Regions from separate parts of the Diaphorobacter oryzae DSM 22780 genome, predicted to be linked through region 1. Evidence: predicted binding sites of a transcription regulator. Region 1 holds the regulator's gene; each other region holds the start of a gene.
The links. The regulator LexA, encoded in region 1, represses DNA repair genes until DNA is damaged. The targets are predictions, from matches to a motif close to ACTGTATNNNNATACAGT.
Positions count from the first base shown of each region.

Region 2: recA (recombinase RecA) is a predicted target of LexA. The motif match lies at 2,990-3,007, and genes of this name have one in related genera.
Region 3: BP68_RS12080 (DNA topoisomerase IV subunit B) is a predicted target of LexA. The motif match lies at 1,739-1,756, and genes of this name have one in related genera.

Region 1 is NZ_JCANUL010000001.1:139,861-145,611, reverse strand. Features, by position in the region: gene kdsB (3-deoxy-manno-octulosonate cytidylyltransferase) at 1-633, shown strand, start outside; gene adk (adenylate kinase) at 778-1,434, shown strand; gene BP68_RS00690 (asparaginase) at 1,501-2,475, opposite strand; gene lexA (transcriptional repressor LexA) at 2,555-3,229, shown strand; gene BP68_RS00680 (hypothetical protein) at 3,400-3,771, shown strand; gene BP68_RS00675 (pyridoxamine 5'-phosphate oxidase family protein) at 3,877-4,377, shown strand; gene hrpA (ATP-dependent RNA helicase HrpA) at 4,432-5,751, opposite strand, start outside.
Region 2 is NZ_JCANUL010000002.1:211,471-217,221, reverse strand. Features, by position in the region: gene BP68_RS04195 (DUF4148 domain-containing protein) at 1-165, shown strand, start outside; gene BP68_RS04190 (sensor histidine kinase) at 184-1,617, opposite strand; gene BP68_RS04185 (response regulator) at 1,698-2,372, opposite strand; gene BP68_RS04180 (MarR family winged helix-turn-helix transcriptional regulator) at 2,438-2,926, opposite strand; gene recA (recombinase RecA) at 3,077-4,186, shown strand; gene recX (recombination regulator RecX) at 4,269-4,778, shown strand; gene BP68_RS04165 (DUF1631 domain-containing protein) at 4,889-5,751, opposite strand, start outside.
Region 3 is NZ_JCANUL010000006.1:190,219-195,969, forward strand. Features, by position in the region: gene BP68_RS12065 (class I SAM-dependent methyltransferase) at 1-312, opposite strand, end outside; gene BP68_RS12070 (hypothetical protein) at 312-449, opposite strand; gene BP68_RS12075 (MFS transporter) at 446-1,669, opposite strand; gene BP68_RS12080 (DNA topoisomerase IV subunit B) at 1,773-3,755, shown strand; gene BP68_RS12085 (lytic transglycosylase domain-containing protein) at 3,848-4,660, shown strand; gene parC (DNA topoisomerase IV subunit A) at 4,657-5,751, shown strand, end outside.

The sequences.
Region 1 (5,751 bases):
GCTGCCGACGACGCCCGCATCGTCGACGCCTGCCGCACCCACGGCGTGGAGGCCCTGCTCACCCGCACCGACCACGCCAGCGGCAGCGACCGCCTGGCCGAGGCCTGCGAGCTGCTAGGCCTGCAGGGCGACGACATCGTAGTCAACGTGCAGGGCGACGAGCCGCTCATCGACCCGCAGCTGATCAACGCCGTGGCCGCGCTGCTGCACCACCGCGCCGACGCCAGCATGGGCACGGCCGCCCATGCCATCGACAGTGCAGCCGACTTTGCCAACCCCAACGTGGTGAAGGTGGTGCTGGACGCACAGGGCCTGGCGCATTACTTCAGCCGCGCCCCCATCCCGCACGCGCGCGACCACGCCGCGGGCAGCGCCTGGTGGCAGCAGGGCCAGGGCGTGCCCGCGGGCTTCGCGCCGCTGCGCCATGTCGGCATCTACAGCTACCGCGCGGGCTTTCTGCGCCGCTTTCCGCAGCTGCCGCCCGCCCCCACGGAGATGCTGGAGGCGCTGGAGCAGCTGCGCGCCCTCTGGCACGGGCACCGCATCGCCGTGCATGTGACCGGCAGCCCCCCCGGCCCCGGCGTGGACACGCCCGCCGACCTGGAACGCGTGCGCGCCCTGCTAGCCGCCTAGCCCGCGCCTCCTGGCGCCGCTCCGGCGCGCGTCAGTCTCGTGCATGCCACGCGTGCTATCCTTGACCGCCTCAAGAGCACATGTCCCGCGCAGGCGCGCCGGCGGCAGCCGTGCCCGCTGATTTCAAAACACAAGAGGACATCCATGAGACTGATTCTGCTCGGCGCTCCCGGCGCCGGAAAGGGCACGCAGGCCGCGTTCATCTGCCAGAAATTCGGCATTCCGCAAATCTCCACGGGCGACATGCTGCGCGCCGCCGTCAAGGCCGGCACGCCCCTTGGTCTGCAGGCCAAGGCCGTCATGGACGCCGGCCAGCTCGTGAGCGATGACCTGATCATCAATCTGGTGAAGGAGCGCATCGCCGAAGCGGATTGCGCCCAGGGCTTCCTGTTCGACGGCTTCCCGCGCACCATCCCCCAGGCCGACGCCATGAAGGCCGCCGGCGTGAAGCTGGACTACGTGCTGGAAATCGACGTACCGTTCGACGCCATCATCGAACGCATGAGCGGCCGCCGCTCGCACCCCGCCTCGGGCCGCACCTACCACGTCAAGTTCAACCCGCCCAAGGTGGAGGGCCTGGACGACGTGACCGGCGAACCCCTGGTGCAGCGCGAGGACGACAAGGAAGAAACCGTGAAGAAGCGCCTGCAGGTCTACAGCGACCAGACGCGCCCGCTGGTGGACTACTACTCCGGCTGGGCCCAAACCGACCCCGCCGGAGCCCCCAAGTACCGCGCCATCCAGGGCACGGGCAGCGTGGAAGAGATCACCGCACGCGCCTTCGAGGCCCTGGCGAGCTGATCCGCCCCGCCCCCATGGCACAACGCCCCGCTCTGCGGGGCGTTGTGGTTTGTGGCGCGTGGTTTCTCAGGCCTGGGCGATGGCCGCCTGCATCAGCTCCAGCAGCAGGCTCACACGGGCCTTCACGGGGCTGAGCCCGTCCGCGTCGCGCCACGGCGCATCGCGCAGGCTCACCATGCGCCCCTGCGGGCAGCGCGACGCCACGCGCACCTGCACGCCGGCGGCCGCGGCGCGCGCCAGGGCGGCCTCCAGGGCATGGTGCAGCGTGCCATCGCCCGTAGCGGCCGCCACGATGCCCTGCACCTGCCCGTGCACCAGACAGTCCACCAGCCTGCCGTCGGCGCCGGCATGGCTCATCACGATGTCCACCCGCGGCCAGGCCACGCCGTCCAGGGCCGGCACCAGCGCGCCATGGAGCGGCACGCCCGCCTGGGGTGCGCAGCCGCGCGCCCAGCGCACGCGCCCCGCCTCTATCCAGCCCAGGGGGCCCACGTCGCTCGACTCAAAGGCGTCCAGCCGCAGCGGATGCACCTTGCTCACCTCGCGCGCGCCGTGCACCACGCCCGCGGCCACCACCAGCACGCCGCGCGCCGACGCCTCTGCCGCCAGCGTCACCGCGTCGAGCAGGTTCTGCGGCCCGTCCGGCGCGAGCGCGGTGGCCGGACGCATGGCACAGGTCAGCACCACCGGCTTGGTTGCGTCCAGCAGGTTGTGCAGCAGCCAGGCCGTTTCCTCCAGCGTGTCGGTGCCATGCGTGACGACGATGCCGGCCACCGCCGGGTCGGCCAGCAGCGCCGCGCAGCGCTGCGCCAGGCGCGTCCAGACATCGAAACCCATGTCCTTGCTGTCGAGCTGCGCGAGCTGCTCGGCCTCCAGCACGCCGCCCGCCGCCTGCGCCAGGCCGGGCACGGCGGCCAGCAGCTGCGCCACGCCGATCTGCGCCGCCGTGTAGCCCACGTTGGCACCGGGCACGTTGGACGTGCCGGCAATCGTGCCCCCGGTGCCCAGCACCACGATTTTTCTGTCTTGTCCCACTTGCATCCCTTTGGAAACTGTTTAAAAATACAGATACTGGATTAAAAAACAGTTGTTCATCCACCCGCCTGCATTGGATCGCACCATGCTCGACAGCCCCAAGCTCACCGCCCGCCAGCAGCAGATCCTGGACTTGATCCAGACCGCCATCGCGCGCACCGGCGCGCCACCCACGCGCGCCGAGATCGCGGCCGAACTGGGCTTCAAGTCCGCCAACGCCGCCGAAGAGCACCTGCAGGCCCTGGCGCGCAAGGGCGTCATCGAGCTGGTGAGTGGCACCTCGCGCGGCATCCGGCTGCGCGGCGAAACCGTGCGCAACATCAACGCCGCACGCGGCACCCAGTTCAGCCTGCCGATTCCCGGCCTGTCGCAGCTCACGCTGCCGCTGATAGGCCGCGTCGCCGCAGGCTCGCCCATTCTCGCCCAGGAGCATGTGGACCAGACCTACACCGTGGAGGGCAGCCTGTTTGCGCACAAGCCGGACTACCTGCTCAAGGTGCGCGGCATGTCCATGCGCGACGCCGGCATCATGGACGGCGACCTGCTGGCCGTGCAGACCACGCGCGAGGCGCGCAACGGGCAGATCATCGTCGCCCGACTGGGGGACGACGTGACGGTCAAGCGCCTGCGCCGCACGGGCAGCGCCATCGAGCTGCTGCCCGAGAACCCCGACTACCCCGTGATCCGGGTCGAGCCCGGCGAGCCCTTCGAGATCGAAGGCCTCGCCGTGGGCCTGATCCGCAACACCATGCTCATGTAGCGCGCACCCCTCCGGTGCGAGCGCCGCCGCAGGTGGCGGGCGTCTGGCATGGAGGTGCGCAGCGGGCATCACGCCCGGCGGCGGCCGCATGCCAACCCTGCGGATGCGCGCTTTTTTGGCAATCCTGCCTGTGTTCCACCTTCATGCCCCTGGCATGCCGGAGTTTTCACATGGGATTTGCCCTCTCCACACTTTCCGCCCTCTACCGCCCCCTGCGCCGCGTCGCCGTATGGGTGCGGTCGCACGCCTCCCGCCCTGTGGCCGGGGCCTGTACGGAAGCCTTGCGCGATGGCGTGCCAGGCGCCACGGCGTTGCGCCCCCTGCACGTGCAGCGGCTGCCAGCCTTGGCCAGGCCGCTGCCTGTTGGCCAGAGCGCACGGCTGGCGCCGGCCGGGGAGCTGGCCCGCTGCGCCGCTGCATCACCGCCGACCCGTCCGCTGCGCGTGATCCTGAACCGCCACGAAGGCAACGCCTGCCGCCTGGTGATTTCCGGGCGCATGGCCGATGTGTGCGCAGAGCTGGAGCGGCTCGCCCTGCCTTAATGGCCGCTGCGTGGCCGTGCTGGCGGCCGGCGATGACGGGAACGGGCACCCAGCGCATGGCCTGTTCCTACAATGGCTGGCACCGCACCCCGCCCGCCCACCGCCATGCCCCATGAATCCCGCCTGGACCAGTCCCTGCGCCAACTGCTGCAGGGCCGCCGCACCGCTGCGCTGGGCACGCTGCAGGCAGCGCCCCCGGAAGCAGGCGCCACAGGCCAAGTCGCCGCGGTGTCGTTCGTGCCCTATGCCATCGACCCCGCTGCTCGGGTGCTGTTGATCCATGTGAGCGCCCTCGCCGCCCACAGCCGCAATCTGCAGCACTCGCCCCTGGTGTCGCTGCTGATCACCGCGCCCGAGGAGCCAGACCAGCCGGTGCATGCGCTGGAGCGCGTCACGGTGTACGGCCGGGCCACGGTGCTGGCGCCAGAGGCGGCCGGCGCGGCCCGGGCGGCCTACCTGCGGCGCTTCCCCGAGGCCGAGCCCATGACCGCCCTGGGCGACTTCCGCTTCGTACAGATCGCGCCGCTGGGCGCGCGCCATGTCGCGGGCTTTGGCGCCGCGCGGGATCTGTCGGCCGACGCACTGGCCGCGCTGCTGGCGCCTTGACCGCCCCCGCGCCCCGGCAGGTGACGCCGGCGCGGCATGCCAGCCGCTATGAGGCTATGAGGCGAGCTGGAACCAGACCTTGTCCAGCCGCTTGATGCTGACCGGGTACGGCGTGCGCAGCTCCTGCGCGAAGAAGCTCACGCGCAGCTCCTCCAGCATCCAGCGGTACTCCTGCATGCGCGCGTCCACCTGGCCCTTGCACTCGGCCACCAGGCGCCAGTAGCGCTGCTCCAGCGGCTGCAGCTCCTTCAACTTGGCGGCGTCGCGGGCCGGATCGGCACGCACCTTGTCCAGGCGCGCGACGATGGCCTTCAGATAGCGCGCGTAGTGCTGCAACTGCACCCAGGGCGCGGCGGCGATGAACTGGCGGGGCATCAGCCTTTGCAGCTGCTGGGCCGCATCGGCCGTGGCCTCGGGGGCGTTCTTGGTGTCCTTGATCTTGCGCTGGGCCGCCGCGTACTCGACCAGGATCACGCCGGCCATGCGCGCCACTTCGTTGGCGATCAGCGTCAGCCGCCCGCGTCCGTCCTGCACACGCTGCTGAAACTGCGCCGCGTTGGCCGGCAGCGGCTCCTGCAGGAAGGCGCGGTCGATGGCCACGTCGATGATCTGGGCGCGCAGCTCCTCCTGCGTGCCCAGCGGCATGTAGGCCACGGCCATTTTCTGCAGGTCGGGGATGTTCTTCTCCAGGTACTTGAGCGCATCCTTGATCTGCAGCGCAAACAGCCGGCGCAGGCCGACGCGGTGGCGGGCGGCCGCGGCCTCGGGTTCGTCGAACACCTCGATGCCCACGGCATCGCCCTGGTCGATGAGCGCCGGAAAGCCGATCAGCGTCTGGCTGCCCTTCTGGATTTCCATCAGCTCGGGCAGTTCGCCAAAGGTCCACTGGGTATAGCGCGCGTCCACCTGGCTGGCCTGGCCGCCCTTGGGGGCGGCGCCCTCATTTTTGATAGCTGCTTGCGCTTGCCTTCCCTTGGTTTCAGGTACTTTTTTATCTGAAACTGGCTTCTGGTCTGCGCCAGCAGCTATCTTTAATGAGGCCAGCGCCTGGAAGGCGCCCCGGGCCTTGGCGCCCAGCTCGGCTTTGAGCGCGCCCAAGTTGCGGCCCTGGCCCAGCTGGCGGCCATGCTCGTCGGTCACGCGGAAGTTCATGAACAGGTGCGGGCTCAGCATGTCGAGCTTGAAGTCCGCGCGTTTCACGTCGAGCGAGGTCTCGCCCTGCACCTGCTTGAGCAGCGCGTCGATCAGCCCGCCCTGGGCCCAGCGCTCTTCCGAGGCGAACAGCGCGGCCAGCCGCGCCGCGCTTTCGGGCAGCGGCACGAAGCGGCTGCGCGGGCGCTGCGGCAGGCTCTTGAGCAGGGCCTGGATCTTGTC
Region 2 (5,751 bases), on a different contig from region 1:
GCCGATCTGAACCTGTGGAGCCGCGCGGGCCTGCGCGACTACCAGATGGGCGAGAGCACCTACGCCGGCGACCCGGCCTATGAGCGCCGGCTGGCCGAATACCACCGCATGCGCGACGGCCCCGAGTTCCAGGCCGAGGTCAGCCGCCTGAGCATGAGGAAATGAGCCGCGCGGCCGGCAGACTCAGCGCGCAGCAAAGCGCACGCTGAAGCGCGCGCCCGGCATGGTGGCGCCGGGGCGCACTTCCTCCAGCTGCACCTCGGCGCCATGCTGGCGGGCGATCTCGCGCACGATGGGCAGGCCCAGGCCGGAGCCGTCGGCTTCGGAGCCCAGGGCGCGGTAGAAGGGCTGGAACACCAGCTCGCGCTCGGCCTCGGGCACGCCGGGGCCGGAGTCTTCCACCTGCAGCAGCACCACGCGCCCGAAGGTATCGGGCAGCACGCGGGCGGTGACCACGCCGGGCCGCTCCATGCTCGACGGCGTGTAGTTGATGGCGTTGTCCACCAGGTTGCGCACCAGTTCCTTGAGCAGTGTGGGGTTGCCGTCCACCCACACGCCGGGCGTTCCGGGTTCGGCGCCGTCGTAGCCCAGGTCGATGTGCTTGTCCATGGCGCGCGGCACGCTGCCCTCCACCACCTCGATCACCAGCCGCGCCAGGTCGGTGGGCTGACGCTGCACCACGGCGCTGCCGCCCTCGGCGCGCGCCAGCGCCAGCAGCTGGTTGACGGTGTGCGTGGCGCGGATGGACGAGCGCCCGATCTGCTTGAGCGACTGCTTGAGTTCCTCCGTGCTCGTGCCCTCGCGCTGCGCCAGGTCGGCCTGCATGCGCAGGCCGGCCAGCGGCGTCTTGAGCTGGTGCGCGGCGTCGGCCAGGAAGCGCTTTTGCGTGGCGATGGAGTCCTGCAGGCGGCCCAGCAGGTCGTTCACCGAGTCCACCAGCGGCGCCACCTCCATGGGCACGGCCTTGTGGTCCAGCGGCGAGAGGTCGTCGGGCTTGCGCGCGCGGATGCGCTCCTCCAGCTGGTGCAGCGGCTTGATGCCCCGCGCCAGCGCCAGCCACACCAGCAGCACGGCCAGCGGCAGGATGACGAACTGCGGCAGCATCACGCCCTTGATGATCTCGGTGGCCAGCACGCTGCGCTTGGCGCGCGTCTCGGCCACCTGCACCAGCGCGGCGGGCGCGTCGGGCAGGGGCACGCGCACCCAGATGTAGGCCACGCGGATGTCGATGCCGCGCAGCTCGGCGTCGCGCAGCCGCACCTCGCCGGAGAAGGTGCGCTCATCAGGCGGCGGCAGCGGCAGGTCGCGCTCGCCCGACAGGTGCTCGCCCGTGGGCGAGAGCACCTGGTAGTACACGATGTCGGACTCGTCGGCGCGCAGGATCTCGCTGGCGGGCTGGGGCAGGTTGAACAGCACCCTGCCGTCCTGCACGGTGACGAGCTGCGCCAGCGCATGGGCGTTGTACTCGAGCGCCCGGTCAAAGGGCTTGTTGGCTAGGCCCTGGGCCACCAGCCAGGTGAGCGCCAGGCTCACGGGCCACAGCAGCAGCAGCGGCGTGAGCATCCAGTCCAGGATTTCGCCGAAGAGGGAGCGCTGCTCGCGCTGGAAGATTTTCAAGTGCCGGCCCTGCTGGTATGTAGTGTTTCAGGCCATCAGCGCCCGCCCATCAAGCGTGAATAGCTATTTATTTAATAGCGTCAGCTGGGGATTTTCTCCAGGCAGTAGCCCAGGCCGCGCACGGTGGCGATGCGGATGGGGCCGCGCTCGATCTTCTTGCGCAGGCGGTGGATGTAGACCTCGATGGCGTTGTTGCTCACCTCCTCGCCCCACTCGCACAGGCGCTCCACGAGCTGCTCCTTGCTCACCAGGCGGCCGGCGCGCTGCAGCAGCACCTCCAGCAGGCCCAGCTCGCGCGCCGACAGCTCGACCATCTTGCCGTCGATGGTGGCCACGCGCCCGGCCTGGTCGTACACCAGGGGCCCGTGCTTGATGGCGCTGCTGGTACCGCCCATGCCGCGGCGCGTGAGCGCGCGCACGCGCGCCTCCAGCTCGGACAGCGCGAACGGCTTGGCCATGTAGTCGTCGGCCCCCAGGTCCAGGCCCTTGACGCGCTCATCCACGCTGTCGGCCGCGGTGAGGATCAGCACCGGCAGGGCCGAGCCGCGCCCGCGCAGGCGCTTCAAGACCTCCAGCCCGTGCATCCGGGGCAGGCCCAGGTCGAGGATCAGCAGGTCGAACTCGTTGTTGGTCATGAGCGCGGCATCGACCTCGGTGCCGCTGGCCACATGGTCCACCACGGCCCCCGAGCCGCGCAGCGTGCGCAGGAGCCCGTCGGCGAGCACCTGGTCGTCTTCGGCAATGAGGATGCGCATGGGGATATCTCCTGTGGTGCCCAGGCGCTGCGGGTGCGCCTCGGGCCTTGAATTTGGGCCAAATTCTAGGCCGTACCGCCACCCGCGTAGGCCTCCAGCCCCAGCGCGACCACCGTGGCCACCTCCGGGCCCACCTCGGCGCGGAACTCCGCCTCCGCCTGCGCCACCGCGGCGCGGAAGGCCTCCAGCCACGCCAGCCCCGTGGGCGTGAAGCAGACCCGCCGCGCACGGGCGTCGTGCGGATCGCTCTCGCGCGTGACCAGGCCCCAGGCCACGCACTGGTCCACCAGGCCGGCCATGGACTGCTTGGCCATGCCGGCGCGCTCGGCCAGGTCGGTCAGCCGGTCGCCCGCCAGCGACAGATGCCGCGTGATGTGGATGTGCGCCGCGCTCACCTGGTCGCGCGCCGCCAGGTTGGACAGCGCCAGCGGCACCTCCACGTTGCGCGCCATGAGCTGCAGCACGCGCGCGTCGAAGCGGCGCATGGCATGTCCCAGCATGCGGCCCAGATGCGTCTGGCGCCAGCGGTCGTCGGGCAGGGGGAGAGCACTCATGGCTCAATTGTCAGCCAAACTGACCAAAAATTCGTTGGAACAATCGGCAGACGCCCATAGACTACTGTTCAAGCATCCAGCCTGTCATTGAAAACAGTGGCAGCCCGGCCCTACCGAACCACCCCGATTCCAGACCCGAAGGAGCATTCCATGGACGCCACCGTCAAAGGCAACGCCGCCGCCAACAGCGAAAAGGCCAAGGCCCTGCAGGCCGCACTCGCCCAGATCGAGAAGCAGTTCGGCAAGGGCACCATCATGCGCCTGGGCGAGGGCGAGGCCATCGAGGACATCCAGGTGGTTTCCACCGGCTCGCTGGGCCTGGACGTGGCGCTGGGCGTAGGCGGCCTGCCGCGCGGCCGCGTGATCGAGATCTACGGCCCGGAAAGTTCGGGCAAGACCACGCTGACGCTGCAGGTCATCGCCGAGATGCAAAAGCAGGGCGGCACCTGCGCCTTCGTCGACGCCGAGCATGCGCTGGATGTGCAGTACGCCAGCAAGCTGGGCGTGCAGCTGCCCGAGCTGCTCATCAGCCAGCCCGACACCGGCGAGCAGGCGCTGGAGATCGTGGACAGCCTGGTGCGCTCCGGCGCCGTGGACCTGATCGTCGTGGACTCGGTCGCCGCGCTCACGCCCAAGGCCGAAATCGAGGGCGAGATGGGCGACGCCCTGCCCGGCCTGCAGGCCCGCCTGATGAGCCAGGCGCTGCGCAAGCTCACGGCCACGATCAAGAAGACCAACTGCATGGTCATCTTCATCAACCAGATCCGCATGAAGATCGGCGTGATGTTCGGCAGCCCCGAGACCACGACCGGCGGCAACGCGCTGAAGTTCTACGCCTCGGTGCGCCTGGACATCCGCCGCATTGGCACCATCAAGAAGGGCGACGAGGCCATCGGCAACGAGACCCGCGTGAAGGTGGTGAAGAACAAGGTCTCGCCCCCGTTCAAGCAGGCCGAGTTCGACATCCTGTTCGGCGAGGGCATCTCGCGCGAGGGCGAGATCATCGACATGGGCGTGAACGCGCGCATCCTCGAAAAGAGCGGCGCCTGGTACGCCTACAACGGCGAGAAGATCGGCCAGGGCCGCGACAACGCGCGCGAATTCCTGCGCGAGAACCCCGGCCTGGCCGTGGAGATCGAAAACAAGGTGCGCGACAGCCTGGGCATTGCCCTGCTGCCCACGGCCACCCCGGCCAGCGCCCCCGAGGACAAGCCCGCGCGCGGCAAGAAGGCCGACAAGGCCGGCGACGCCGAGGCCTGACCCTGTCCCGCTGGATTTGCGATGAAAACCGCCTCCAGCGCTTGTGAGACAAGCGCTGGCAGCTATTTTTATTAGAGCAACCATGGGATTTGCCACGCCCTCCCTCAAGGCCCGCGCGCTGCGCCTGCTGGCCCAGCGCGAGCATTCGCGCAACGAGCTGCAGGCCAAGCTGGCGCGCCATGTACAGGAGGGCGAGGACCTGGCCGCGCTGCTCGACGAGCTGCAGGCCAAGGACTTCATCAACGCCGAGCGCGTGGCCGAGTCCGTGGTGCACCGTCGCGCCGCGCGCCTGGGAACCCAGCGCGTGCTGCAGGAGCTGCGCCGCAAGGGCCTCGACGAAGACCTGGTGCGCGCCGCCGGCGCGCGGCTGGCCGGCACCGAGCTGGAACGCGCCCAGGCCGTGTGGCGCCAGCGCTTTGGCGGCCGGCCGGTCGCCGCCACGCCGCAGGAGCGCGCGCGCCAGATGCGCTTTCTGGCCGCACGCGGCTTTGCCGGCGATGTGGTGCGCCGCGTGGTGCAGGCCGCAGGCACGCTGGAGGCGGACGATGGCGGGGACGGCTGGGACGGCACCGGCGAGGACGGCGGCGACTGATCTTGCCACTCCCGCACCGGCGCCATCCAGGTGAAAAGCGGCTCCAACGCCCGCCCATCAAGCGCCAACAGCTTCCATTTCAATAGCAACCGCCGGCCACGGCGGCGGCCTCAGCCGAGCAGGCGCTCGGGATTGGCGTCGAGCTTGGCCAGCGCATCGCGCGTGGCGCGCAGCGTGAGGCCTTCTTCCTCCTGCGCCACGAGCAGCCCGGCCTGCAGATAGGCGCCCAGGCGCCGCAGCTGCAGGAGGTAGCTGCTGCCGTCCATGGCCGCGAACAGGTGCAGCTGCTTGTGCTGGCTGTGCCAGGCGTACTGCACCTGGGCCGAGGCGCCGTTGTGGTCCAGCGTGAACCAGGTGCCCAGCTGCAGCTGCTGCGCCCAGGCCACCATCTCGTCCTGCACCGGCGCGCCGTTGTCGGCGATGACGTGGATGGACGAGGCGTCGATGCCCAGCAGCATCTCGATGTTGTCCGCGCTCAGCGGCATGTCGCCCAGCGTCGCGTCGCCGATGTAGTCCTCGAGGTTGGCCAGCCGCTTGGCCATGGCGTCGATGTGGGCCTGCGGGATCGTGGCCGTCTTGGACAGGAAGGCGTCGGCCAGCGTGTCGGTCAGCAGCTTGATCTGCGCATCCTGCTCCGCGCCCGTCACGCCGATCAGCGCCAGCCCCTGGCGCAGGCCCTGCAGCAGCGCCGGCAGGTGCTGGATGACCTGGGCGCGGTCGGCGCGGTTGGGCTTGGCGCTGGCCGCCCACACCAGGTCGGCCGCGGCGCGCTTGTAGGCGGTGGTGTCGGCGTGCTGCGGGCCGTCGCGCACGGCCGAGATGGCCAGCACCTCGGCCCAGGTCTTGAACAGGAACTCGCGGATCTCGTCGCGCACCGGCATGTCCTTGAGCATGGTGCGCAGCTCGATCGTGTACTGGATCGCCAGCGTCTCGCGCTGCTCGACCTGCTGGGCCACGCTGACGATGCGCGAGG
Region 3 (5,751 bases), on a different contig from region 1:
CAGCAGGGGACGCCAGAGGTAGTTGGTGACCACCACGCAGGCGAAGCGGCGGCCCGGCAGGGGCCAGGGGTCGGCTTCGAGGTCGGCGGTGATGGCTTCTCCCCAGTTTGCTATTGAATTAATAGCTTTTTGCGCTGTATCTACGCCCGTTACAGGGTGATTTTGTTCATAAAACCAGCGCATGTGACGGCCCAGGCCGCAGGCCACGTCCAGCACGTCGCCGCCAGGGGGCACCAGATGCGACCAGCGCCGGATCCAGTCGGACGGGGGCTGCTCGCCGTGGTGTGGGGGGATGGGGGTGGTGTTTGGCATCAGAAGCAGGCCCAGACCTGGTCCGCCAGCGTCAGCATGAACTCTGGCTGCGTATACAGGGCAAACACGGCCAAGAGCACCAGCACGGCGGCTGTCAAGGCGGCTAGACGGGCCCAGCGGCTGGTTGGCGTGATCATGCGCGTGCCCCTTGTGGCACGGCGCGCGGGATGGCCCCCTCGCGCACCGGCAGATTCACCAGGCCGGCCAGGACGCCCAGTACGATGGCCAGGTACCAGACGATGTCATAGCTGCCCATGCGGTCGTACAGGTAGCCGCCAAGCCACACGCCCAGGAAGCTGCCGATCTGGTGGCTGAAGAACACGAAGCCGCTGAGCATGGACAGGTGCTGCACGCCGAAGATCTGCGCCACGGCGGCGTTCGTGGGCGGCACGGTGGACAGCCACAGCGCCCCGATCACGGCGGAGAACACGTAGACCGACATCGGCGACAGCGGAACCAGCAGAAAGATGGTGATGACCACGGCGCGGGCGAAGTAGATGAACGCCAGGATGTGGCGCTTCGGCATTCGCTGGCCCAGCGAGCCCGCGATGTAGGTGCCGAAGACGTTGAACAGCCCGATCAGCGCCAGCGCGTAGCTGGCCACCTGGGGCGTTAGCCCCTGGTCCTTGAGGTAGCTGGGCATGTGCACGCCGATGAACACCACCTGGAAGCCGCAGACGAAATAGCCCGCCGTGAGCAGCAGGAAGCTGGGGTAGCGCAGGGCCTCGGCAAAGGCCTCGCCCACGCTCTGGGTGCGTTTGACGGGGGCGCTGCCATGGAAGCCCGGCTCGCGCAGGCCGAAGGCCAGCGGCACGATCAGCAGCACCATGGCCGACAGCACCAGCAGCGCCTCCTGCCAGCCCAGGCGCAGGATGAGCTGGCCCTCCAGCGGCACCATGAGGAACTGGCCGAACGAGCCGGCGGCCGCCGCCACGCCCATGGCCCATGAGCGCCGCTCGGCCGAGATCTGCCGGCCCAGCACGCCGTAGATGATGGCGTAGGTGGTGCCGGCCTGGGCGGCGCCGATCAGCACGCCCGTGGTCAGCGCAAACAGCAGCGGCGTGGGCGACAGCGCCATGCCCGCCAGGCCCAGTGCGTAGAGCCCGGCCCCGCCGATGAGCACGCGAAACGCACCCAGCCGGTCGGCCAGCATGCCGCCGACGATGCCGAAGAGGCCCCAGGACAGGTTCTGGATGGCCATGGCCAGGGCGAAGGTCTGGCGCGTCCACCCCATGTCCTGCGTGACCGGCTGCAGCCACAGGCCGAAGCCGTGCCGGATGCCCATGGAGAGGGTGACGATGGCGGCGCCGCAAATCAGCACCTGGGCCATGGACAGTTTTCGCATTTCGTTGTGCATCCGGCGAATGTAGCGAAAACCCGCAGTACCCGCTGGAGGCGGGCCGTGGGCGGCCGGAAATACTGCCATCCTGGTTTTATATCCAGCACTACAATCCGCCGCCATGGCAGTCAAACCCGCATCCACTTCCGCCAGCGATTACTCCGAAGGTTCGATCCGCGTCCTCAAGGGCCTGGAGCCCGTCAAGCAGCGGCCCGGCATGTACACCCGCACCGACAACCCCCTGCACATCCTGCAGGAGGTGCTGGACAACGCGGCCGACGAGGCCCTGGCCGGCCACTGCAAGCGCGTCAAGGTCACGCTGCATGCCGACGGCTCGGTCAGCGTGGAGGACGACGGCCGCGGCATCCCGTTCGGCATGCACCCCGAGGAACGCGCGCCGGTGATCGAACTGGTGTTCACCCGGCTGCACGCGGGCGGCAAGTTCGACAAGGGCAAGGGCGGGGCCTACAGCTTCTCGGGTGGCCTGCACGGCGTGGGCGTGTCGGTGACCAATGCCCTGGCCACGCGGCTGGAGGCGACCACGCACCGCGAGGGGCAGGTGGCCCGCCTGGTGTTCGAGGGCGGCGACGTGACCGAGCCGCTGGTGGCGCGCCCCCTGGCGGCGGGCGAGCGCAAGCAGGGCACGACGGTGCGCGTGTGGCCCGATGCCAAGTACTTCGAGTCGAGCCAACTGCCCATGGGCGAGCTGACGCACCTGCTGCGCAGCAAGGCCGTGCTCATGCCCGGCGTGACGGTGCAGCTCATCAACGAGAAGACGCGCGACACCCAGACCTGGCAGTACAAGGGCGGCCTGCGCGACTACCTGGGCCAGACGCTGTCCTTCGATCCGGTGATTCCGCTGTTCGAGGGCGAGGGCTTTGCCGACCGCCACAGCGAGAGCTTCGCCGAGGGCGAGGGCGCCGCATGGTGCGTGGCCTTCACCGAGGAAGGCGCGCCCGTACGCGAAAGCTACGTCAACCTCATTCCCACCAGCGCCGGCGGCACGCACGAGAGCGGCCTGCGCGACGGCCTGTTCACCGCCGTCAAGAGCTTCATCGAGCTGCATTCGCTGCTGCCCAAGGGCGTGAAGCTCATGCCCGAGGACGTGTTCGCGCGCGCCAGCTATGTGCTCAGCGCCAAGGTGCTGGACCCGCAGTTCCAGGGCCAGATCAAGGAGCGGCTCAATTCCCGCGACGCCGTGCGGCTGGTGTCCAGCTTCGTGCGCCCCGCGCTCGAACTCTGGCTGAACCAGCATGTGGAGTACGGCAAGAAGCTGGCCGAACTCGCCATCAAGGCGGCGCAGACGCGCCAGCGCGCTGGCCAGAAGGTCGAGAAGCGCAAGGGCTCGGGCGTGGCCGTGCTGCCCGGCAAGCTCACCGACTGCGAAAGCCGCGACCTGGCCTACAACGAGGTCTTCCTGGTGGAGGGCGACTCGGCCGGCGGCAGTGCCAAGATGGGGCGCGACAAGGAAAGCCAGGCCATCCTGCCGCTGCGCGGCAAGGTGCTCAACACCTGGGAGGTGGACCGCGACCGCCTGTTCGCCAACACCGAGGTGCACGACATCTCGGTGGCCATCGGCGTGGATCCGCACGGCCCGAACGACACACCGGATCTGAGTGGCCTGCGCTACGGCAAGGTCTGCATCCTGTCCGACGCCGACGTGGACGGCTCGCACATCCAGGTGCTGCTGCTCACGCTGTTCTTCCGCCACTTTCCCAAGCTGGTGGAGGCGGGGCATATCTACGTGGCGCGCCCGCCGCTGTTCCGCGTCGACATTCCCGCGCGCGGCAAGAAACCGGCCGCCAAGGTCTATGCGCTGGACGAGGCCGAACTGGCCGCCATCCTCGACAAGGCCGCCAAGGACGGCGTGCCGCGCGAGAAGTGCCAGATCAGCCGCTTCAAGGGCCTGGGCGAGATGAACGCCGAGCAGCTGTGGGAAACCACGCTCAATCCCGACACGCGCCGGCTGCTGCCGGTGCAACTGGGCGCGTTCGACTTCGCGGCCACCGAGGGGTTGATCACCAAGCTCATGGGCAAGGGCGAGGCCGCCGCGCGGCGCGAGCTCATGGAGCTGCACGGCGACCTGGTGGACGTGGACATCTGATACGGACGCCCGTGGCCGCCAGCCCCATGCCGCGCATCTCCGCCCCGCGTACTTCAAGCCTTTCAGGCGTTTTGCGCAGGTGGATCGGGTGTATGCTGCTCCTGTTTTTGCAGCAGGCGGCGCATGCCGACCTGTGGGCCTTCGTCGATGCACGCGGCGTGACCCACTTCGCGGCGGAGCAGCTGGACGAACGCTACGCGCTGTTCTTTCGCGGCCATGACTTCGACTCCGCGCGCGACATGCCGGCCGCCGCCGCGCAGCCGGCAACGCCGGCCGATGCGGCCCCGCCCTCCGGCGCGCGGCTGCTGGCCTTCTTCGAGGTGTCGCACGACTACAAGCTCGTGCGCCAGCACCTGCGCGCCGCGGCCACCCACCATGGCGTGGACTACGAGCTGCTGCAGGCCGTGATCGCCACCGAATCGGGGTTCGATGCGCGCGCCGTGTCGCCGCGCGGCGCCGTGGGGCTGATGCAGCTCATGCCGGCCACCGCCAGCCGCTTCGGCGTGGCGGGCGATGCCCGGCGCTCGGTGGAGCAAAAACTCACCGACCCGGCCACCAACCTGGCCGCGGGCACGCGCTACCTGCGCTATCTCATGGACCTGTTCGAGGGCAGGCTGGACCTGGCGCTCGCGGCCTACAACGCGGGCGAGGGCGCGGTGCAGCGCGCTGGCAACCGCGTGCCGGCCTACCGCGAAACCCGCAACTACGTCACCACCGTGCTCGGCCTGTATGCGCTGCTCAAGCCGCCGGCCCCGTTGCAGGCGCACCGCGCCGCCACGGGCCGCCTGCGCATGGAGCTGCCGGCCGTGCCCCATCCCGCATCCGACACCGGCGCGCGCGGCGGCGAGCCGCCCGCGCGCATGGCCTGGCGTCCCGCGACCGAGCCTTCTCCCATCACCGAATGAGCGACCAACCCACTCTCGACCTTTCCACCCCCGCCGACGGCGGCGACAGCCTGGAGCTGGCCGGCTACGCCCAGCGGGCCTACCTTGAATACGCGCTGTCGGTCGTCAAGGGGCGCGCGCTGCCCGACGTGTGCGACGGCCTCAAGCCCGTGCAGCGGCGCATCCTCTACGCCATGGACCGCATGGGCCTGGGCTACAACGGCAACACGGCCGCCAAGCCCGTCAAGAGCGCCCGCGTGGTCGGCGACGTGCTGGGCCGCTTTCACCCGCACGGCGACCAGTCGGCCTACGACGCGCTGGTGCGCCTGGCGCAGGACTTCAACCAGCGCTACCCGCTGATCGACGGCCAGGGCAACTTCGGCAGCCGCGACGGCGACGGCGCGGCCGCCATGCGCTACACCGAGGCGCGCCTGTCCAAGATCACCGGCCTGCTGCTCGACGAGATCGACATGGGCACGGTGGACTTCCAGCCCAACTACGACGGCAGCACGCAGGAGCCGCGCCAGCTGCCCGCGCGCCTGCCGTTTGCGCTGCTCAACGGCGCCAGCGGCATCGCCGTGGGCCTGGCCACCGAGATCCCCAGCCACAACCTGCGCGAGGTGGCCGACGCCTGCGTGGCCCTGGTGAAGAAGCCGCAGCTCTCCGACGACGAGCTGTTCGTGCTGGTTCCCGGCCCCGACTACCCGGGCGGCGGCCAGATCATCAGCAGCGACACCGACATCCGCGACGCCTACCGCACGGGCCGCGGCAGCCTCAAGGTGCGCGCGCGCTGGAAGATCGAGGAGTTGGCGCGCGGCCAGTGGCAGATGGTGGTGACCGAGCTGCCGCCCGGCGTTTCCGCGCAGAAGGTGCTCGAGGAGATCGAGGAGCTGACCAACCCCAAGGTCAAGACCGGCAAGAAGGCGCTCACGCAGGAGCAGACCCAGCTCAAGGCCTCGCTGCTGGCGCTGCTGGACGGCGTGCGCGACGAGTCCAGCAAGGACGCGCCGGTGCGCATCGTCATCGAGCCCAAGACCGGCAAGGTGCCGCAGCAGGACCTGATCACCACGCTGCTGGCCCATACCAGCCTGGAGACCTCGGCGCCCATCAAC